3 regions of the Arthrobacter sp. CAN_A214 genome follow, and region 1 is predicted to be linked to each of the others. Evidence: riboswitches for the same ligand, from Rfam matches in the RefSeq annotation. Region 1 holds a riboswitch; each other region holds the start of a gene.

Region 1 (7,452 bases):
CATGCCTGGTAGAACCGACCGGCAAAGATTGTATGCGCCTCCGACGCTGCCCTGGAATTGTGTCTGGTAGTCCTCCCAGGGAATGTCCCACGCAGTGCTGCGGGTCAGCGGGTCGAACGTGTAGCTTCGCAGTGCGTTGTTGACCAGCAAGTTCACGGGACCGAAGCGTTCGGTGACATCGGCGACCATCGCGGCCACGGACGTGGCGTCGGCGACGTCGGCGGCATAAGCTTCCGCGCGGCTTCCTCGTGCTTCAATATCCTCGACTACTTGTTGCGCGGCGTCATGGTTCTGTAGGTAGTTCACGACGACGGTGGCACCGTGGGCGCCGAGGGCACGGGCAATCGCGGCCCCGATGCCGCGGCTGGACCCGGTGACGATGGCCACGCGGTCGCGCAGCAGGTCACTGGTGCCCAGACTTTCTCCGAAGGACATCAGAGTTGCCTTCCTGCTGAATCCTGCTGTGCAGGCAGGGTCCATTCGGGGTCGTAGTGTTCCAGTGCCGCCTCGGCTGCTCCTTCGATGTCGACCCAGCGGACCAGCGCTGTCAGGCTTCCCCGTCCGTCGTGGTGCCACCCTGCTGCCGGTTCGGGCATTTGCCCGATAGCGCAGATGCGGTCGACGCCGCACCGGCCGAGGGCCTGTGCCCAATCGGTCAGCCGATCGGGTGAACAGGCGACGCCGGCGGTCTGGAGGTAGCGACGCACGGGAGCGGCGAGGCGCTCGACGTCGTCCATCCCGTTGACGGGGTGCACGCGGAGGAGCCGGTTCAGCGGTGAGGGTTCGAAACGCTCCGGTTTCTCTTCGTAGATGACGGTCCAGCCGGTGCCGGTGTTACTGGTGAACAGCTCGATCGTTTCGTCGTCGTAGGACCGGAATTCGTAGGAGGAGCGAACCCGTTCAATGACGGCGCTCTCCTCAAGGGTGAGCCGGGCGCGCGGTTTGCTCCGTTCGAAGCGGCTCATCTCGGCTGCCAATGTGGCTGCGAAGGTTTTGGGATCCACTGCTCCGCCGCGTTCGATGAACAGGCAGTGGGGGGAGAGGCACCCCTGCTGGTCATACTGGGAAGCATCATGTGCGGCCCGGCGCGCCGTCTCTGTGTAGCGGTTGAGCGCCAACGCTTCCCGGCCGATGACGGCGAAACTCATTTTGTGCCCGTACGGCACGAACGGCATGCCGGCGGGCAGGCGTGCTGCCACGCTTTCGATGGCTGCTCGTCCACCGGTCGCCGTGACTGCCTCGGAGTGGGCGAACGCCGTTCGTTCAATCTCCTTGTCCCCTCCGGGCCAGTGCAGGATGGCAAGGCAAGCGGCGAGAGCGGGGTCTTCTTCGGCGAGGCTTCGGGCAAACAACACCGGGAACAACGGTTCACCGCTAGCGGATTTCCCCAATGTTGCCGATTTGACCAGGAGCCCGCAGACAAGGTTCCACACCGGTAGCCCCGGAACGTTGCCGGCGAAAATCTGGGTGGTCAGCCTCGGTCCGTAGGCTCGTGAGCGTCCTCCGGACCGGTTCGGCTGGAAGTCGTCGAGCACCAGCGGATTCTCGAAGTCCTGGGAAAGGAATCGAAGCAACCGATCGCGACGGAACGTTTTCAGGTAGTCCTTCAGACCCCGGCGGACCATCTCGGGGGCATATCCGGTCACCGAGGGCAGCAGCTGTTCGGCCTGCCGCCTCCAGTAGTAGTCCGGAGCCGACCACCTGGCGATCACCCGCCCGAGCGCCTCGACGATGTCCATCACCGGCCGCTCGGCAAGGTAATCGGCTTGGGCCTGAAGGAGCCGCTGGCACACCAGGTCGATCAGGGGCGGCGTCACGACCGGCATCCGTAGCACGACGCCGCCCCAAAATCGGGTTTCCCATGCCAATTCGTCGAGCTCGGTTCGGCTGAGCTGGGGCAGGAAGAATCCGTCGAGCACCGGGCCCTCGGCGGGCGGGCTGCCTGCGCGCCCCGGGCTTCCCTGTTCGGTTCCGATTGTCATGTCGATCCGTTCCGATTCGCGGCGAGGATCTCGTCCAGGGCGATCGAACACCCGCGGGCTTCGGTTCCCTCGGCGCGGCCCAGCAGGACGAAACCCTGTGCGCCCTGCTGGAGGCTGTCCAGCGCGGCGAGGTAGCCCACGTCTTCGGCGAGGACGGCCAGGCATGACCCCCTATTGGCCAGATCGTAGTGGACAACCAAGCCCCGCTGTCCGGGTTCTGCGGATGCTCCGCTTTCGGGGTCCACCACGCGGATCCGCGTCCAGGCTGGGGCGGCTTTGCGGCGGGGCTGATTCTCGTTGCCCTGCCAGGAGTCCCTCAGGGTGGTGTCGTAGTACTGGGTGCTGATCTCGGTCATTCCGTAGTAGTTGACGCACCAGGAATCGGGTATTCCCAGGCGCCGGCCGAACTGGTCACGCAGGTCCTCGGCGGATACTTCGCGGGAGCGTCCCTTGAACCCGCCTGTATCGAGCAGGCGGCTCCCCTTCGGCAGGCGGAAGGAGAGTCCTTCTTTCTCGAAGGCGTCAAGGAGGTGGACGTAGGCGAAGGACGTGCCAAGCAGGGCGACGGGTTCCCCGATTTCCTCTGCCTGCTGCAAGGCCACTGCGACGCGCCGCCACTGCAGGTCGTCGTCGTTCATGAAGTGGCTGCTCCCTGGTGCGCCGAAGAAGTCGACGAGCCGCCCGAAGAAGTAGGCGAGGGAGGAGTGCGGCTGGTCCTCCGGCGGGGCATTGAGGACCAGTAGGGGGATGCGTTCCCGGTCGGGCAGGAAGTAATGGGCAAAACCGGTCCGCAGGGACGCGTCATACAGGTGGAGGTGCGGGTGGTGGTTGCGTCCCCGCTGGGCGGGGTTGGTGCTGCCGCTGGTCATGAAGATCGCCGCGGCTTCTTCGGGCGGCTCGCAGGCGAGAGTCAGTTCCTTGAACGCGGTCAATGGCACGGCAGGGATCTGTTCCCAACTGGTGAGCCTTCCAGGCTCCGCCCGGCGCGAACGGCAGAAGCGCCGGTAAGCCGGATTGTGTTCGTACTGGTAGGCGAAGAGCTCGAGGGCAAGCCGTCCGAATGCGGCATCATCCTCGTCCCCTACGGCGCTGCCGTGCTCGTTCGGCCCTACCGGGGCGGCACCGCGCTCAATATAGGCCTGAATTCGCAGATCCAGCGCGTCACGGATTTCCACCTGCGATGAGGAGTCGGGTCCAGCGGTCATCGGATTGCCTCCGGTGTTTCGTTTGCGGGATCCCGTTGGTCACGCGACGACGTCAAGGGGGTTATCCGTGCGTCGAGGCTGGACAGGTCAGTGCTTCGGCTAGCCGCCAATGACACCAGGATGGTGACGGCGGCGGAGGCGGACAGTGCGGCGAGGAACGGCGGCAGCGCGAGTCCGTCCGAGAACGTGGCGACGGCGATGGCCGCGGGCAGGTTTCCGCCCGTTACGAAGCCGTACCCCAGGGCAGCGATGAGGCCTGCCAGGGCACCACTGACGGCACCGGTAGTGGTGGATCGGTGCCATAAGCCCAGCAGTGCCGGCACAATGGTGGCCGCGCAGAACAAATCGGCAATGAGGAAAAGGCGCAGCACCGAGAACCCCTGGAAAGCGACCAAGGCCGGGATGACGGTGAACACGACCGTAGCGATCCGCCCCCCGGTCAGGCCCATGGAAGGAACGTGCGTGACCGCGACGGCTGCGAGGCCGTTCTGCAGTGTGTCGACCGTCGAGGCGACCAGGGCCAGGGTGAGGATCAGGACTGCTGCAAGGACCCATGCGGGTTGAAAGTCCAGCAGGGCGAAGAACGGAACAGGCGGCGTCCCAAGCGCGACGCCGTAGGCCGCGGCAAGGAGCCCCACCATGCCTGCCGCGAAAACCACCGGAAAGCGAGTCAATGCCCCGATCACCGCGCCGCGGGACAACGCCCGCTCGTCCTTGGCCGCCCATACCCGCTGCCAGTAACCATTGTGGAACAGGGTAGTGGCCGTTACTGCCACGATCAGCGTCAATGCTGCCTCGACGCCGGTCGCGTCCACGGTCAAGAGCGCAGGGTCAACCGAGGTTCCCTCCCGGGACAGGCCTGCGATCAGGGCTGCGCCGACGACGATCAGCAGGGCGAACAACAGCCATGACTGCCAACGGTCGGTGCGGATCGAGGCGCGCAGCCCTCCGTAAGCCGTGTACAGGGCAGTAATCACCGCAACGGCAGCGATGCCAAGACGAGGGTCCACAACTGAGAGCCGTCCGAGCACGGCTCCTACCGCGGTCAGTTCAGCAGCCAGGGCCACGAGCATGTAAAGCATCGAAATAGCCAGGACATAGACGTGCATAATCCGTCCGTAGCGGAGCCGGACAAACTCGATCAGATCGTGGCCTCTCGGTACCAGTGCCCGCAACCGCCGGCCGACAAGGACCAGGCCGATCAGGGGAATGGTGATGGCAACCGCGTAGCCCAACACTCCGGCCAGTCCCGCGGAGGCACCGACCTCGGGTGCCGCGAAAAGGATCCACGCGCCTACACCGGAAGCGAAAAATGACAGGCCCAGCCCAAGGCCGTTCTGGCTGTTGCGTGCCACCGCGAACTCTTCAAGGTCGCGGTCACGTCCTACCGCCAGACCGACCCAGGCGAATGCCCCGAGGACGATCGATAAAAGAACGATGGTGGTGGAAAATCCGAGCATCAGAGCACATCCCTTCGCCGGCATTACCCGGACAGGTTCATGCGGTCGGCGACGCCTTCATTCGCCCTCTCAGCCTGGTTCCCGCCCAAGCTCCCGCTTTACAGGATCGACTGTAGTCGCGCTGATGCCCGCGCTCAAACCCCTTCGGTGTGTTTCTCATCCGGCGGGCCTCGACGGAAGCCGGGCGCGGTCCAACGAGTTGCCCTGCTCCAGAACGGCGAGGCGAACGGCTAAGGTTGCAGGAGTGACACGGGGTGCTGCCCGCTAAAAGTGCAGCTGAGAATCAAGACCCGTTGAACCTGATCTAGTTCGAACTAGCGAAGGGATGTCGCGGATGGCTATTCGCTATACATCGTCGAATTGTGCAGTGCTGCTGGAGGATCTGAGGGTCCGGAGTCCTCTGGTCCAGTGCATCACCAACGCAGTGGTGACAAATTTCACCGCGAACGTCCTGCTGTCTGTCGGTGCAGCCCCGGCGATGGTCGATATACCGGAGGAGGCCGGGCAGTTCGCTTCCGTGGCCTCCGGGGTTCTGATCAATCTGGGAACTCCGCGGCACGAGCAGCGGGCCGCGATGCTCGAGGCTGCAGCTGCCGCGAATGCTGCTGAAACACCGTGGGTGCTGGATCCAGTGGCCATCGGATCCCTGACCGTGCGCACCGAACTGGCGCATCAGCTTGTCGGGCTCCGCCCACGCATCATCCGCGGCAACGCATCCGAGATCCTGGCCCTGGCCGGGGTGGGAACCGGAGGCAGGGGGGTGGACTCGACGAATAATCCCCTGGATGCGCTGGAAGCTGCAAGGCACCTTGCTGCCTCGTTTTCCTCGACGGTGGCAGTATCCGGTGCGGTGGATCTGCTGGTCGGACCTGACGGGGAGGCTACAGGCATGGCGAACGGGCACTCGCTGCTGACCCGGGTGACCGGTGGTGGGTGCGCGCTCGGTGCGGTGATGGCTGCCTTTGCTTCCCTCACCGATGATCCGCTGCTGGCAGCAACAGCGGCCACGGGTGTCTACACCCTTGCGGCGGAGCAGGCCGCGGCACGGGCGCAAGGTCCGGGGAGTTTCGCGGTGGAATTCCTCGACCGGCTGGCCGGTATCACCACCGACGACGTCGTCGCCGGCCTGAACCTCCGCCCTGTCGGCACGCTGGACAGCATCCAATGAACCGGCGGGCTCTCAGGGCGGACCTCGGGAAACACCTGCCCTTGTATCTGGTGACTGATAAACGTCAGTGCGGCCCACGGTCGGTGGCCGCTGTTGCTGCCGCCGCGGTGGCAGGAGGTGTAACGATGGTGCAGGTGCGCGAGAAGGAAGCCCCTGCCCGGGAGCTGCTGCAGTTGCTGATGGCTGTTGCGGAATCCGTGGGTGACAGGGTCCCCGTGCTGGTGGATGACCGGGTGGACATTTTCCTGGCGGCGCGCGCGGCAGGAGCGCAGGTAGCAGGGGTACATATCGGCCAATCCGATCTGCCGGTGGAGCTTGCCCGCACCCTGGTGGGCCCGGAAGCCATCATTGGATTGAGTGCGGCAACTGACAACGAGATCCGGGCCGTGCACCGGCTGCCGGAGGGGACGGTGGACTATCTGGGGGTCGGCGCCATTCACGCGACCGCCACGAAGGCCGATCACCCGGAACCCATGGGAATAGACGGGTTCGGCACACTCATAACGGCAAGTTCCCTGCCCTGCGTGGCGATCGGCGGTATCAGCAGCGCTGACGTGCGTCCGCTGCGTGACGCCGGCGCCGCCGGGGTGGCCGTCGTCTCCGCGGTGTGCGCAGCCGATGATCCCCGGGCAGCGGCCCAGAAACTGAAGGAGGAATGGTGTTCCTGAAAGTGTTGACGCTGCGCGATGTCCCGCGGGTCCTCAGCATCGCCGGAACGGACCCGACCGGCGGCGCGGGGATCCAAGCCGACCTGAAAAGCATTGCCGCTCTGGGCGGGTATGGGATGGCGGTAGTGACGTCCCTGGTGGCGCAGAACACCCGCGGCGTCCGCTCCGTGCACACGCCACCGGCATCGTTCCTCACCGAACAGCTTGAAGCAGTCAGTGATGACGTGACCATCGACGCCGTGAAGATCGGAATGCTGGGAGATGTGGCGACCATCGCCGTCGTCCGGGAGTGGCTCGACCGGGCCCGGCCGCCTCTGGTGGTGCTGGATCCCGTCATGGTCGCTACCAGCGGGGACAGGCTTCTGGCTGCCGACGCGGAGACCGCGTTACGGGAACTGGTGGGAATGGCGGACCTGGTCACTCCCAATCTTCCCGAGCTCGCGGTTCTGGTGCATGAACCGGTCGCCGCTGATTGGCCTGCAGCAATCGAACAGGGCCGGAGATTGTCTGCAGCCTGCGGGACAGTGGTGCTCGTCAAAGGCGGTCATCTCAGCGCAGAATCAAGTCCCGACGCACTCGTGGATGCCACCGGTCGGTTGGATGGAGCCGGAGGAGGCGTCGTCGAATTCGTTTCCCCACGGGTGGCCACGAAGAACACGCACGGGACCGGTTGCTCGCTCTCCTCCGCCGTCGCCACGGTCATGGCGCGGACTGGTGATTGGACCGATGCGCTCTCCCAGACCAAGGACTGGCTGCAGGACGCACTCACCTCCGCCGATGAATTGCAGGTGGGACAGGGCAACGGACCCATCAACCACTTCCACCAACTATGGGCGAGAGCACAAACACTGCAGAGCGGACAGGACAGCAGTACGCGTTAGAGAAGAGTGCGGCTCCTGTTCGTTTCCGGCCCGCTAAGTCCGCCAGCCGCCACGAGGACCCCGGCGAGAACGAGCAACATAGCGACTG
Region 2 (7,452 bases), on a different contig from region 1:
TGGGCACCTCGAGAAACTCGATTATCAGAAGATCTCGCTCCGAGGCAAGGGTTTCTGGCCCACACGGGCTGACTTCAAGGAATCCAATGGCGCGATGCTGCGCGGCTCCTTCCTCGGTTTCTTCACCGGAACCGCGCCCGGCGCCGGGGCGACCGTTGCCTCGCTCATGTCCTACAACGTCGAGAAATCGATTTCGAAGACGCCCGAGCGTTTCGGCAAGGGTGCCATGGCGGGACTGGCCGGACCGGAGGCAGCCAACAACGGTGCTTCCGCCGGTGCAATGGTGCCGCTGCTGACCCTCGGCATACCGGGATCATCGTCGACGGCGGTCCTCCTGGCCGCATTCCTGATGTGGGGCCTGCAGCCGGGCCCGTTGCTGATGGAACAAAACCCCGAATTCGCCTGGGGACTGATTGCCAGCATGTATCTCGGCAACGTGATGCTCCTGCTGATCAACATCTTCATGATTCCGACGTTCGCCAACGTCGCGAGGGTGCCGTTCCGTGTGCTCGCTCCCGCAATCATCCTCATCTGCGCACTCGGCACCTACACCATCCACGGCAGCATCCTCGAAGTGTGGATCATGCTCGCCTGCGGCGTGCTCGGGTTCTTCATGCGCCGTTACGGCTTCTCTCCGGCCGCCCTCGTTATCGCGCTGGTCCTCGGACCTCTTGCAGAGGAGACGCTGCGCCAGACAATGATCATCTCGGGCGGCAGCTTCGGGATTTTCTTCGAACGTGCAACGTCGATGTGGCTGCTGGCAGTCATGGTCCTCCTCGTCGCCGTTCCGCTCCTGAGTCCCTGGATCAAGCAGATCGTCAATGTCCGGGTTCGGGACGTCGGAAGGCGCCGCCGTGAGCAGCGGCGCGCTGATGAGAAGAATGATGTGAACTCCTGACCCTTTGACTGCTCGCCCCGCACGGAGCGAGCGGTCAAAGCCACATTGCAACACCGGAAGTGAACAAAAGGAAGCGGGTGTAAGCGCCGGCGCCACTGGAGGAGCATCACTATGGCACGAGCCGCGCGGCCGGGACGATGGCTTTGGATGCTCGTAGCGGCAGCCATCCTCAGCCAGGGCTCCTTGAACCTGGCCCGGTTGCTGATCTCCTACAAGGCCCTGGCACTGGGAGGCGACGCCGTCGCCATCGGATTCATCTCGGCCGCCTTCGCGATCCTGCCTGCAGTTGTCGCCATCTCGCTCGGCCGGTTGTCGGACAGGACCGCCTGGTTGCGGCCGCTGATCGCCACTGGATTGCTGACCCTCACCGTCAGTTGCCTGCTGCTATCCGGTTCGGCTTCACTGCTGCTCGTGGCTGTCGGTAGCGCCGGGCTGGGATTGGGCCATCTCGCCTTCGCCATCGCGGCGCAGTCCATGATCGCCAAGCGATCCGATCCCGACTCGATGGATGCCGGCTTCGGTTGGTTCACCGCTGGATTCGCCCTGGGCCAGATGGTGGGCCCGCTCCTCGCCGGCGGGCTTCTCAGCAACCGAGGCGCTACCACCGTCGCGGGCCGTCTCGCGGACATCGACCAAGCCCTGTTGCTTGCCGGACTGCTGGCCCTGATCGCCGTCCCACTGATCCTGGTGAGGATTGGAAGCCGTGGAATGGCCGGCACCGCGGTCAAGGGAGCTGCAACCCTGGACGTGAAGGACTCGGTCGGCATGATCCTCGGACGCCCCGGGGTGAAGTCCAACATGCTGGCAAGCCTGGCTCTCCTGACCACCATGGACATTCTCATCGCGTTCCTGCCGCTGATCGCCGAGCAGCAAGGTGTCCCTCCGCTGGTCGTGGGTCTGCTGCTCGCCCTCCGCGCCGCGGCCACCATTCTGTCCCGCATGCTGTTGACCGTCCTCCTGCGTCGATGGAGCCGGAACCAGCTGGTGTTGGCGAGCCTTTTCGGTGCGGCACTCGGCCTGGTCGTGCTGCCGTACGTGCTCGAGAACATCTGGATTGCTGCCGCGTCCCAGATTCTGGTCGGCTTCTTCCTCGGCCTCGGCCAGCCCCTGACCATGGCATTGATATCCCGGGCCGTGAGGGAAGAATCACGGGGGGCGGCCCTCGCCATCCGACTGCTGGGCAATCGGATCGGCCAAATCGTCCTGCCGGCGGCAGCGGGACTCGCGGCAGCTCCGCTGGGACCGAGCGGCGCCATCTGGATGACCTGCTTCGTGCTGGGTGCCGCGGGCGCAGTCAAGGGTATCGGCGACCGCCGTCCCCCTCCACCGGGATGAACAGAGCGACATCCGCGGTACTGGAAGCCCCTGCGGTGTAGGATCGTAACGCTTCACCAAACACATACGACAGGGGAGCGCCGTTCCGTCGCAGCCAGTGCTGCCGGAGCCGGGCGCTGAGAGTGCGGACAGCCGCAGACCCTCGAACCTGATCCGGTTAGTACCGGCGAAGGGAGTCGAGTTCTCAGAGTGTTTCTAGGAAGACCCTTCCCTGGAATACCCTCCCCTCCTGTACCTCAGGAGGATTCTGCATCATGGCAACAACGGCCCCCAAAGGCACTCAAACCCGCAGCCTCGAATGGCGCGTCGTCGACATCGTGGTGGCCTCGGTCATCGCGGTGGCAGTCGGCGTCGTCTTCTTCGCCTGGTCCGCGGGCTACTCGCTCATCAGCGGCATCACCGCCGCGTTCCCGCCGCTCGGAGGCCTGTACGTGGGCGGCTGGCTCATTGCAGGCGTCCTTGGCGGGCTCATCATCCGCAAGCCCGGTGCCGCTCTCTACTGCGAAGTCCTTGCAGCAGTAGTGTCGATGGCCCTCGGCACGCAGTGGGGTCTCCTCGTGGTCATCTCCGGCGCTATCCAGGGCCTCGGCGCCGAACTCGTGTTCCTGCTCTTCCTCTATCGACGCTGGAACCTGGGCGTCGCGCTCCTCGCAGGGCTCGGCGCCGGTATTGCCCTGGCGATCAGCGAGAACATCCTGTACAACTCGCTTTGGGCCATCGACTGGCAGCTCCTCTACCTGCTTTTCGCTTCCATTTCCGGCGTCGTCATCGCGGGCCTGCTGTCCTGGCTCGCGATGCGGGGGCTCGCCAAAACGGGAGTGCTCTCCTCCTTCGCCGCGGGTCGCACGGCCGACGTGTGACCCAGCACACCACGGCGCCCGTTGCCGTCACCGCCCGGAACTGGGGGTGGCGGCATGCGGGCCGCAGCCGCTTCGCGGTGAGGGGAATCGACCTCGAAGTCGAGCCCGGCGAGCGGATCCTGCTCCTCGGCGCATCCGGTGCCGGCAAGTCCACGCTCCTTTCCGCTCTGGCCGGTGTGCTGGGGAACGACGACGAGGGTGAACAGGAGGGCACCCTCCTCCTCGACGGCGGCAGTCCCGCCTCCCAGCGCGGCCGAGCCGGATTGGTGCTGCAGGATCCCGATTCGCAGGTCGTCCTTGCGAGGGTGGGCGATGAAGTGGCCTTCGGAGCCGAGAACCTTTCGGTTCCGCGCGCGGACATCTGGGAACGCGTGCACCGCGCGCTCGACGACGTCGGGCTGAATGTTCCGCTCGACCGCTCCACCTCGGCGCTGTCCGGCGGGCAGAAGCAGCGTCTCGCGCTTGCATCGGTCCTGGCCATGCAGCCGGGCCTCCTGCTGCTCGACGAACCGACGGCCAACCTCGATCCGCAGGGCGTGATCGACGTGCGCAACGCCGTTGTCCGGGTGCTTGACCGGGTTCCGGCGACGCTCGTTGTGGTCGAACACCGCGTTGAGGTGTGGGCGGGCGTTGTCGACCGCGTGGTGGTGCTTGCCGCCGACGGCGGAATCCTCGCGGACGGCACCCCGGAGGAGATTCTCGGCAAGGAAGCCGCCCGCTGCAGCCTTGCCGAGGCTGGAGTCTGGGTGCCGGGTCGGAGACCGGCGGTGGAAGGCCCGCGGCCCGGCGCCGGCGGGGAGGTACTGCTGTCCTCGGCCAACCTCGCGGTGGCACGGACGAAGCGGGGACCGGAGGTTCTTGCGGGCGTGGACGTCGAGTTGCGTGCCGCATCGGCCCTCAGCATCGTAGGCCCCAATGGAGCAGGAAAATCGACGCTTGCCCTCACCCTGGCGGGGCTCCTGAAACCCCGCCGGGGAGAAGTCACGGCAGGTACGTCGCTCGCCCGCGGAGCGGGACCCGATCCTTCGAAGTGGCGGTCGGCGGAGCTGGTGCAGCGCATCGGCACCGTTTTCCAGGAACCCGAGCACCAGTTCCTCACCTCCACCGTGGCGGATGAGCTGGAGTTCGGGCCGCGCCGCGTGGCCCGCGAACCGGAGGCTTCCTTCCGCCCCCGTATCGCAGAGCTCGCCGGAAGACTCCGTCTCGATCATCTCCGCGCGGCGAATCCCTTCACCCTGTCCGGTGGGGAGAAACGGCGGCTGTCAGTGGCCACCATGCTCGCCACCAGCCCCGACATCCTGGTGCTCGATGAGCCGACGTTCGGACAGGATGCAGGAACCTGGGCGGAGCTCGTCGGTCTGCTGCGGGAACTGGTCAGCGAGGGCGGCTGCGTCGTCTCGGTCACCCACGACACCGACTTCACTGAAGCGCTCGGCAACCGCGTCCTCGACGTCGGGTCTGTTGCTGACGCCCGGCGGGATTCGCGATGAGCAGTGACATTCTCACGCCGTCGCTGACGGGCAGCACGCTGATCCGCGCGAATCCGCTTTCCAAGCTCTTCGCCGCCGGGATGATCACCGCGGTGGTGATGCTCAGCATCGACTGGGTCAGCGCTGCGGTGGCCCTCGGATGTGAGATCCTGCTGATGCCGCTGCTCGGCATCAGTGTCCGCGGTCTGCTGCTCCGGGCCTGGCCCCTGCTCATCGCAGCGCTGGTGGCCGCCTACGGCACGGCACTGCTCGCCGAAAAGACAGGCGACGTACTGCTGGAGATCGGTCCGGTTCTTTTTACCGAGGGGTCCGTGTCCGCAGGATTCGCCATCGGGATCCGGGGCCTCGCGCTGGCCCTGCCCGGTATTTTCCTCGCCGTCTCCACCGACCCGACCGATCTGGCCGATGCCCTCGCGCAGAAGCTGCGCGCGCCGCACCGCTTCGTGCTCGGCGCGCTCGCGGCACTGCGCCTGGTGGGCCTTCTGGTGGAGGAGTGGCAGACCCTCGGGCTCGCGCGTCATGCCCGCGGTGCAGGAGCCGAAGGAAACGCGCTGGTACGCACGCGCAACTTCCTCGGCCAGGCTTTCGGCCTCCTTGTGCAGGCAATCCGGCGTGCCACCCGACTCGCGGTCGCCATGGAGGCGCGGGGCTTCGGGGCGGGCCGGCGTACCTGGGCCCGCGAGAGTAGATTCAGCCCGCTCGACGCGGTCGTCGCGGCGGGAGGTGTGGTAATCGCCGCGGCTGCACTGACGGCGGCCCTGCTGGCCGGGACCTGGAGCTTCCTCCTGTCCTGATGCCGGAAGGGCCGCCGCGACATGCGCCCGGCGGCTGAAGGAAGTCCCTAGAGCACGTCCGAGAGGAACGACTTCAGCCGCGGGGTCTGAGCGTTGTCGAAGAGGGCCGCGGGCGGTCCGCTTTCGACCACCACGCCGCCGTCCATGAACGTGACGGTGTCGGAGACGTTCCGGGAAAAGCCCATCTCATGGGTCACCACCACCATGGTCATTCCGGCCGTCGCGAGGTCGGCCATGAGCGCGAGGACGCCCTTGACGAGTTCCGGGTCCAGCGCCGAGGTCGCCTCATCGAAGAACATGACCTCGGGGTCCATGGCAAGGGCCCTGGCGATGGCGACACGCTGCTGCTGGCCGCCGGACAGGTTGGCAGGGCGAACCTCCGCCTTGTGCTTCAGCCCCACCTGGTCGAGTTGGGCCAGTGCCTTCTCGCGCGCCTCGTCCGCGGACATGCCGCGGAGCTTCCGCAGGGCCAGTGAGACGTTGTCCACGACGGTCTTGTGCGGGAACAGGTTGAACTGCTGGAACACCATGCCGATGCGGCGGCGCAGTTCGTCCGGATTGTCCTTGAGGACCGAGCGCCCGTCGAGCAGGATGTCGCCCTGGTCCGGTTCGATGAGCCGGTTCAGGACCCGCAGCAGGGTCGACTTGCCTGAGCCGGACGGACCGATCACCGAGGCCGTGGTGCCTCGCTCCACGTGCAGGTCGATACCGCGGAGCACATGGTTGGAACCGAAGGAGAGGTGGAGGTTGCGCCCGGTCAGGGTGCCTGATTCAAGCGTGCTCATGTTCTTGCTCCTTCGCCGATCCGGGCGGCGATATCATCGGGTTCGGGCTTCTCGCGCTTACCCATCCGCAGACGGTTGTCGATGTAGTTGACCAGGTGCGTCAGCGGAACGGTGAGGCACAGGTACAGCGCCGCCGCAGCGATAAGCGGTGAGAGATTGCCCGTATTGCTTGCCGCGTCATTGCCGATGCGGAACAACTCGCGCTCGCTGGCCAGCAGTCCGAGGAAGTAGATCAGGGAGGATTCCTTGATCAGGGCGATGAACTGGTTCACCAGGGCGGGCAGGACGCGGCGGACGCCCTGGGGGATGACTACCAGTTGCATCGAGGAGCTGTAGCTGAAGCCCAGCGCACGGGACGCTTCGAGCTGGCCCTTCTCGACGCTCTGGATTCCGGAGCGGAAGATCTCCCCGATGTAGGCGGCGGCCATGAGCGACAACGCCAGGATGCCCATCGGGAACGGACTCGTGCTGCCGGTCAGTTGCCGGAAGAGCGGACTCAGCCCGATCCCGATGAGCAGGATGATGACGACGGCGGGAACTCCCCGGAAGATGTCCGTGTACACGCGTGCGGCCCAGCGAAGCGCACGGTTCCGCGAAATGCCCATCACCGCGAGGATCATTCCGAGCACAGTCCCGATCACGCCGGAACTGATCGCAAGGATCAGGGTGTTCGGCAGGCCCACCGTGAGGAGTTCCGGAAGGACCGAACCCATTGCCTCCCAGTCGAAGAAGGTCTGCAGGAGTTGTTCGAAAGCGTTCATGCAGGGCCTACTTGACTTCTACGGCTTTGCTGCCGGGCTTCCAGTCGGTCGGCATTTCGCGTTCCGGGTACCATTCCTGGGTGAGCTCGGCCCAGGTGCCGTCCTCGATCACGGCGTCGAGGCCGGAATTCAGGGCATCGATCAGCGGCTGATTCTCGCTGTTGACTGCATAGGCAGTGAAGTTCTCCGTGTTGATGATGGTCTCGGCGATGGTGGTGCCGTCACCCTCCTTGACCTGGCCCGTGGCCTGCTGGGAGGGGGCCACCCAGGCATCGACCTGGCCGTTTGTGACGTTCGCGTAGACGGTGTTGTAGTCGGCGAAGCGGACGGGCTCCAGGCCCAGGGTGTTCGTCACGTAGTCGTCCTGGACCGTGCCCTGGACGACACCGATGCGGGTACTCTCCGACAGCGAGTCGAAGCCCGTGATCTCGGAGTCGCTCTTGGCAACGACAGCCATGTAGCCGAAGTCGTAGCCGTTGGTGAAGCCGACGCCTTCGCGCCGTGCCGCGGTGGTGGAGATCGAGGAGGA
Region 3 (7,452 bases), on a different contig from region 1:
CGGAAATGGAAGGCCAGCTGACTGGACACCCCCTGCTGGTCGCCAACAAGGGCCGGCTCGGCTTCGCCGCATCGGACTGCGCCCGCTACGCCCCGGAAGCCTGCCAGACACTCCGTCCAATATGGTTGGCCGTATCCCGGCAACTTGCCGAATTCCGGTCCGTTCCCTCCATATCGGAGCAGGATCTAGTCGACCGTGAGCTTGATCCGCCCGCGCAGGAGCGCTTCCAGGCATTGCTGCGGGAAGCCGGCGCCGACCCATCCGGCTACCTGATGCTCCCAGCGCACCCATGGCAGGTGGACCACGTCGTCCGCCAGCTCTGGTCCGGCAGCATGCTCGCAGGGCAGATCATCGTCCTGGGCGAGGCAGAGGACGATTACCGTCCCACGCAGTCAATTCGCACTCTGGTCAACATTGACCAGCCCACCAGAATGCAGGTCAAACTGCCGCTGAAAATCCTCAACACCTCGGTCTACCGCGGCATTCCACGGCATTGTTCCCTCGCCGCACCCATGACGACACACTGGCTGCGCTCAATCTGGGAAAGCGATCCGGTCCTTCACACCCACGCCGTCCTGCTCGGAGAGGTGGCTTCGGTGACGGTGCGCCATCCACACCTCGCCGATTACCCCGGCGTGCCCTATCAGTGGGATGAAACTCTTGGCTGCATCTGGCGCGAACCGGTCGACGCTTTTCTGGGTGCAGGCGAAACAGCCTGGCCGCTGGCCCTGGTGTTGCACGAGGATCCCGACGGGGAAACGGCGCTGCTCGCCCTCGCGGAACGCTCGGGCCGTCAGCTTTCGCAGTGGCTTGACGCGTTGGTGTCCGTCACCCTCCGCCCGCTACTGCACCTACTGCACACGTACGGCGTGAGCGTGAACCCGCACGGCGAGAACCTCATGATCATCTGCGACGCCGAGGGCATGCCAAGCAGGCTAGTCATCAAAGACCTCGTGGACGACGTCTGCATCAGCACCGATCCTGTTCCGGCCCGCTCCTGGGAACCCGACGGCCCGGTGCGCGTCCTGCCGCGCAAGCCGTGGCACGTGTTGCGGCAATACCTCGTCGACGCGCTTTTCCTGGGTGTCTGGGCGCCACTCGGCCAACTATTGGATACCCATGGAATGCCCGCAGGCTCGGCCCAACTGTGGGGCCTCACCCGTGACGTCATCACGGACTACACCAACGCCCATCCAGAACAAGCCGCCCAGCTTCAGGCCACAGGGCTATTAGGCCGGGAATTTGGACGCTACCCACTCAACGGCTACCGCCTGCGCATGGGTTACACCGATCTCACCACCCGCCCGCCCGTAGCGAAAGCAGGCTCCATGCCCAACCCGATGCACAACCCGAACTGAACTATCAAAGCGCCACACTTCACACGACGTGCTGGAGCCATAAGCGCTGTTATTAGCGACTGACCACCGGTAGTGGACGGCTGGCGTGGCCGGCGGCCGGCGGCCACGCCCTATTCAGGCTGAGCGGTCGGAGATTCGATCTGGTCGAACGCCGCTGACTTGTCATCCACCAGGGCCACATAGAAGTTGAGCTTCCCGGCATACTCGGGCTGAAACTTCCCGGTCTTGAGTTCGATAACGAAGTAGCGCAGCTGCTGCACATGGAAAAACAGCAGATCGATGTAGAAATCATCTCCACTGACGTCGAAGTGCACCTGCCGGCCGACGAACGCGAACCCGGGCCCGAGTTCACGCAGCGTCTCTACGATCCTGTTCATCAGGGCCTGCTCAAGGTCCTTTTCCGCGACCTCACCGGTCAATCCGAGAAACTCGAAGGCGTACGGGCCTTTGGCGACCTGCTGCGCCAGTTCGGAATCCGGTGCCGAGAGCTGCCGGGTGAAGTTCGACGGCGCTGCCCCGGTACGCTCCATCGATTTGTTCATGATCATGTTCATCAGGACGTTGCGTGACCACCCGTATTCCACGGCGGCCGAGGCGTACCAGTGACGGCTTTCAGCGTTATCTAGCTTGTCGATCAGGACCATGATGTGACCCCATGGCAATTTCCCAGCAGTCTGCTGGGAAATTGGCTGCTCGTCCTGCCAGGCAGCCGCACATGTACTGCAAATTGCTTGGGAAAAAGGTCCTTCATCTGCGGAAACTCCGCACGAAGATCCGCAGCCAACTGCTTGACGACGCCGGTTCCCCACCCTTGACGTACCTGCTGGGCGAGGATTTCATTCCCGATATTCCAGTACAGCTCGATCAGCTGAGTATTAACAGTCCGCTGCACCCGGAACTGGGCATCACGAACTCGACGCTTCAAAGCATCAAGCGTCGAGGCGTAACCATCGGGTAGAACGACATCGGTACGGACCATGGAACCATTCTCCCGGCGCGCCCCTCCCCCGGACGAATCTGCCCTGCACCAGTCCCCTCCCGAAGCTCAGAATCTACTGCCAGCACCAAACATCTTCCAACCGGCTCGGAGCTGACGAAATGGGCCGTTATCGGCGTTTTCTCGGCTCATCCCCCTGTCGGCTGTTGATCGGCATCGACCATCTATGAGCGTGTGACGGGGCAGTAGAAATCTGCAGGGACACGGGCGTTCATAGGGCGGCCGATCAGTCCGTTGACTGCTTAGTCATTGCCGAGTGAAGCTCCATCAAGGATCGGAGGAAATCCCGGAATGGGAATCGCATCGTACCCCCAGTTCAGGACAGTCCATCGGCCCTCGTTGAGGTTCATCACGAGAGGATAGGCCTCGAGAAATTCATCGGGCTCCCATACCCCGCTCGTTGACGGAAGTGGGTGAACATAGAGAAGTTCGGTATCCGGGGCTACTGCCCGCAGGTTCGCTCCGATGCCAGCCACGTCAGGGTCAAGCGGAAACGCTTCGCGCGTTTCACGCAGCATCACTCCAGCAAAAGGATCCCATAGCTCATGGTTACCACCAGTGCTCGAAGCCAGAGCATGCGCGGTTCTCTCAGGATCATGACCGCTAGCGATTAATTTCTCCCGGTTCGCTTCGACCCACGCCTGCGCCCAGCACAAGCAAAGGATCGGGTGCATGTCCCCCCAAGCCTGTCTCAGGTCACCGCGATAAACAGCGCTCAGGAACTTGAAGGCAGCGATGGCGACCTCGGCCTGAGCCGCAGCTTCCTCACTCCCCTGTTCGGGAAAACTGTTTTCGCCCGGAATCATACCTCTAAGTATGTCCTCCGAAAAGAATGCCAAGGAACGCTCACAGCTCCAGTAGAGGCCCTCATACAGACAATATGCGTGTCCTCGGGTGATGGCATCCTCTGTGGCTTGAAAAACGGCGCCAGCGGGCGCGTGTCAGCGATGGGGCGTCGCTCGGACTTCGCTGAGCTTTGGAAGCTATCACCCGACACTCCTTCGTCATAGCCCGCGGAGCCGCGGGTACAGCGGCATCAGATTGCAATACAAGACCTGTAATATCCATCACCACACTCAGCCACGCCACCAGTTCTACTCGCTGTGGTGGGTCATCCACCTGTGGACGGGTGGAGCCCTTGCGGTTCAGCTCAAGGCCGTCCATCTGTGGGTGAGCCACAGCATTGCATGCTGCAAGGTACAGGGACTCCAGTTTGCTGAAGGTACATCCCGAGCCATTGGAACGCCCCAACGAACGCTTCTTCCCCACTGCTGCCTGAACTCACGATTCACAGGAGCGTCATATGCGCTGTTACCGGTTCTTTCCGAGTACTGGGGCTCCGCTGTTCGTAATTGGTTTCTGCTTCACCCGTTTGACCTGGAGCAGGGGTTGGCGGATGAAATTGATGCTGTCCTGTTGGTGGAATAGGCGGCGTCCCTCTCCCTTGATCTGTACCCAGAGCACGCTGTGATCATCGGTTATAGCGTCAATATGTCCGGGTACCTAGTTACCTTTGGCAACCTCCACGATGACAGGATCACCTTTTTCTAATTCGTGCCAGTGCGGGTTGTGGGAGCTCAGTGGTACATCGTTAATGTCGCCAGCTGGCTCGTCGCCCCGGTTTTTCAATGTGCGTAACATGGCCTGCTCCTCCCTGCGCCTTAGGACTTATCAGTTTTCCGGCCTGGTTCCCCATCTTGCACTGAAGGGATGACCGCCCGGTTAACCAAGGCCCAACCCACACCACAGCTCGAAACTGTCCTACTAATGGTGTATGCCGATTTAGCAGGGTGAGGGCTGGTGGGCCCGAACATTGGCATACCGAGGTTAGCTGAGCGGCGGGAGCGCTGATTTGAGGGACTTGGCGGCAGAGGACGGGTCGTCGGCTTCCGTGATGGCTCGTACAACGACGACTCTGCGGGCCCCGGCTTCGACGACCTGTTCGATGGTGGTGTGATCGATGCCGCCGATGGCAAACCAGGCACGTGGGGAACCGGTTTCGGTCAAAAGTGCCGTGGCATAACGTACTAGTTCCAGCCCGGCAGGAGCACGTCCGGGTTTCGTGGGTGTGGCCCAGATAGGGCCGGTGCAGAAGTAATCCAGTGCGTTGGTGGACATGGCAGCGATGACTTGGGCTGGGGAATGGGTGGATAAACCGATGATCGGTTCAGTGCCCAGCAGTTGCCGGGCGGCAGGTACTGGTAGATCTTTTTGTCCTACATGGAAGACCGGTGCGCCGCTGAGCCGGGCGATGTCGGCCCTGTCATTGGCGGAGAATAGTTTGCCGTGTCGTTTCGCCGCCGCGCGGAGAACCTCAAGACAGGCGAGTTCCTCGGCTGCTTCGATGTTCTTGTCGCGGAGTTGGATGATGTCCACGCCTCCGGTGTATGCGGCGTCGATGAAATTGGCGAAATCGCCCTTTTCCTTCCGTGAATCCGTGCACAGGTACAGCTGCGCTGATGCGAGTTTCTGCCGGTGCAGGGGGCCCGTACTGACCGTTAAGGACGTTTCACCATCGGACGGGTTCAGTTGGAAGGGTGAACATCCGCAACAGAAGCCATACGGCCTAGACTAATAGCTCCACGGGAGCCTCATTCCGGCAGTGCCACCATGCTGACGGTCGACAGGGCTGAGAGGGCGTTTGACGCCGACCGTATGAACCTGAACCGGTTGATCCCGGCGTAGGAAGGACTCTTATGACGTTGCACAACCCGGACCGCGCCGCGCATACCGCCATTGTCGGTGGCGGAATCATAGGACTGGCCATTGCCTGGGAGGTCAGCCGTCGCGGCCACCGTGTCACGCTGATTGATTCCGCGCCCGCTTCCGGAGCTACCCGTGCTGCGGCCGGAATGCTGGCCCCGGTCAGTGAACTTCATTATCAGGAAGAATCCCTACTGGACCTGACGCTGCCCTCGGCCCGGGCTTACCAGCAGTTCACCATGGAGCTGGAAGCCGCCTCCGGGGTTGGAACCGGCTACCAGCGGACGCAGACACTAATAGCCGGCATCGATCCAGCCGACCGGCAAGCCCTGACCGACCTGCGCTCAGTCCAGTCAGGTCTTGGGCTCAAGGTTGAGGAACTCACCACCCGTCAGGCTCGGCGTCTGGAGCCGCTGCTCGGCCCGCAACTGACAAGCGCGTTCCTGGTTCCCGAGGATCATCAGGTGGATCCGCGGGCTATGGCCGCTGCCCTCCAAGCAGCACTGGCGCAACAGCCAACAGCGCGCACGGTGCCGGTTCCGGCCACCGCACTTATCCATGATGATGCCGCTGACCGTACTGCTGTGACCGGTGTCCTGCTGGAGGACGGGGAGCGGATTGACGCTGATGAGGTCATTCTGGCCAACGGGCTCGGTACGGCAAACATTGCAGGTCTACCGGCAGGGCTGCGGCTGGCGTTACGTCCGGTGTACGGGGATATTCTGCGATTGCGCGTACCCGAACACCTCAGACCGCTGACAACCTCCACGGTCCGCGGACTGGTCCACGGATCCCCGATATATGTGGTGCCCCGTCAGGAAGGAACGGTGGTGATAGGTGCCACCCAGCGAGAGAACGGATCCGCCGGACTTTCCGCAGGCGGGGTTTACGAGTTGCTACGGGATGCCCAGACGCTGATCCCTGCCGTCGCGGAGTTGGAACTGCTCGAAGCCCTCTGCCGCCCCCGACCTGGAACCCCTGACAACGCTCCCCTGCTCGGCCGGTGTAGAAACCCGGACGGCTCCGGGGTACGCGGACTGGTTATTGCCTCCGGCTTCTTCCGGCACGGGGTGCTGTTGGCACCGATCACCGCACGCCTCTGCGCAGACCTGATCAGCCAAAACATACCGGAGGTCGACATCGAGCGATTTCGGCCCGACCGGTTCAGTGACCCCGGGCACCTTCCTGGAACGTCCCGTCACGATGCTTTCCGCCACAACACTTCTCCTGACGAAGTAAGGACCGCAACATGAGCTACACACTGAACGGACAGGCCCGGAACACGGTATCGGTTTCCACCCTCAAACACTTGATTGCTGAGCTGACCGGCCGTGAGCTGACCGATACCGGGCAACCAGTCGACAAGAAACAGCTGGGGGTAGCCGTCGCCGTCAACGCCGAGGTCGTACCCCGCAACCAGTGGGCCGAGATAACCATCCACGACGGTGACGACGTCGAAATTCTTACCGCCGTCCAAGGAGGATAAAAACATGACTGACAACGACACGTTAACCATTGACGGGGTAGCGTTTACCTCCCGGCTGATCATGGGAACTAGCGGAGCCCCGAGCCTGGAAAATCTCGGCGCGGCACTGGCAGCATCGGGAACGGAACTGACAACCGTGGCACTGCGGCGATACACCCCCGAGACGGGTGGTTCCCTGTTCGAACTACTCAACGAGCAGGGAATCCGAATCTTGCCGAACACGGCAGGATGTTTTACTGCCCGAGAGGCGGTCATGACCGCCGAAATGGCGCGAGAGGCACTGGAAACGGACTGGATAAAACTGGAAGTCATCGCCGATGAACAGACCCTGCTACCCGATGCACTGGAACTCATCGAGGCCACCGAAACACTGGTCAACAAAGGCTTCAAGGTCTTTGCATACACCAACGACGATCCCGTCCTGGCCCGACGACTGGAACAACTCGGAGCAGCAGCCGTCATGCCACTGGGATCACCCATCGGCACAGGACTAGGCATCCTGAACCCCCACAACATCGAACTCATCGCCTCACGGGCAACAGTTCCGGTAGTACTCGACGCCGGAATCGGCACCGCCTCCGACGCCGCCCTGGCGATGGAATTGGGCTGCGACGCGGTCCTACTCGCCACAGCAGTCACCAGAGCACAAGAACCGATAAAAATGGCGACAGCCTTCAAACACGCCGTGACCGCCGGCAGGCTTGCCTCACAAGCCGGCCGGATACCCAAACGCACCCATGCACAAGCCTCCTCCCCCGCCGAAGGCCGCCCCGACTTCTAACAACTCATGCGCAGTTATCGGCGCATAGCGCCGGGGAAGTTGCAGACTTCAGTATCAACTCAGGCCTCCGGTACCTTTCCGGTATACCTGTGCCCGTCGCCGCATGACACCAAGCGTCTTCAGCTAG

What was found. Region 1 has a riboswitch for thiamine pyrophosphate ahead of thiM (hydroxyethylthiazole kinase). Riboswitches for the same ligand answer to the same signal wherever they lie in the genome.
Region 2: it holds a riboswitch for thiamine pyrophosphate, as region 1 does, so the genes downstream of both, IWX65_RS13515 (ECF transporter S component) here and thiM (hydroxyethylthiazole kinase) in region 1, are expected to answer to the same signal.
Region 3: it holds a riboswitch for thiamine pyrophosphate, as region 1 does, so the genes downstream of both, thiO (glycine oxidase ThiO) here and thiM (hydroxyethylthiazole kinase) in region 1, are expected to answer to the same signal.

What each region holds. Positions count from the first base shown of each region.
Region 1 is NZ_JADOUU010000032.1:3,133-10,584, reverse strand. It holds gene IWX65_RS15550 (3-oxoacyl-ACP reductase) at 1-435, opposite strand, end outside; gene IWX65_RS15545 (acyl-CoA reductase) at 435-1,982, opposite strand; gene IWX65_RS15540 (LuxE/PaaK family acyltransferase) at 1,979-3,187, opposite strand; gene IWX65_RS15535 (sodium:solute symporter family transporter) at 3,184-4,647, opposite strand; TPP riboswitch at 4,640-4,754, opposite strand; TPP riboswitch at 4,888-4,990, shown strand; gene thiM (hydroxyethylthiazole kinase) at 4,982-5,815, shown strand; gene thiE (thiamine phosphate synthase) at 5,866-6,483, shown strand; gene thiD (bifunctional hydroxymethylpyrimidine kinase/phosphomethylpyrimidine kinase) at 6,471-7,364, shown strand; gene IWX65_RS15515 (MFS transporter) at 7,361-7,452, opposite strand, start outside.
Region 2 is NZ_JADOUU010000018.1:13,729-21,180, reverse strand. It holds gene IWX65_RS13525 (tripartite tricarboxylate transporter permease) at 1-898, shown strand, start outside; gene IWX65_RS13520 (MFS transporter) at 1,010-2,233, shown strand; TPP riboswitch at 2,295-2,425, shown strand; gene IWX65_RS13515 (ECF transporter S component) at 2,488-3,093, shown strand; gene IWX65_RS13510 (ABC transporter ATP-binding protein) at 3,090-4,583, shown strand; gene IWX65_RS13505 (energy-coupling factor transporter transmembrane component T family protein) at 4,580-5,377, shown strand; gene IWX65_RS13500 (amino acid ABC transporter ATP-binding protein) at 5,425-6,162, opposite strand; gene IWX65_RS13495 (amino acid ABC transporter permease) at 6,159-6,923, opposite strand; gene IWX65_RS13490 (ABC transporter substrate-binding protein) at 6,931-7,452, opposite strand, start outside.
Region 3 is NZ_JADOUU010000029.1:13,333-20,784, forward strand. It holds gene IWX65_RS15270 (IucA/IucC family protein) at 1-1,358, shown strand, start outside; gene IWX65_RS17900 (PDDEXK nuclease domain-containing protein) at 1,469-2,020, opposite strand; gene IWX65_RS17905 (DUF1016 N-terminal domain-containing protein) at 1,993-2,337, opposite strand; gene IWX65_RS15280 (hypothetical protein) at 2,598-3,161, opposite strand; gene thiE (thiamine phosphate synthase) at 4,183-4,836, opposite strand; TPP riboswitch at 4,928-5,060, shown strand; gene thiO (glycine oxidase ThiO) at 5,052-6,311, shown strand; gene thiS (sulfur carrier protein ThiS) at 6,308-6,544, shown strand; gene IWX65_RS15300 (thiazole synthase) at 6,549-7,325, shown strand.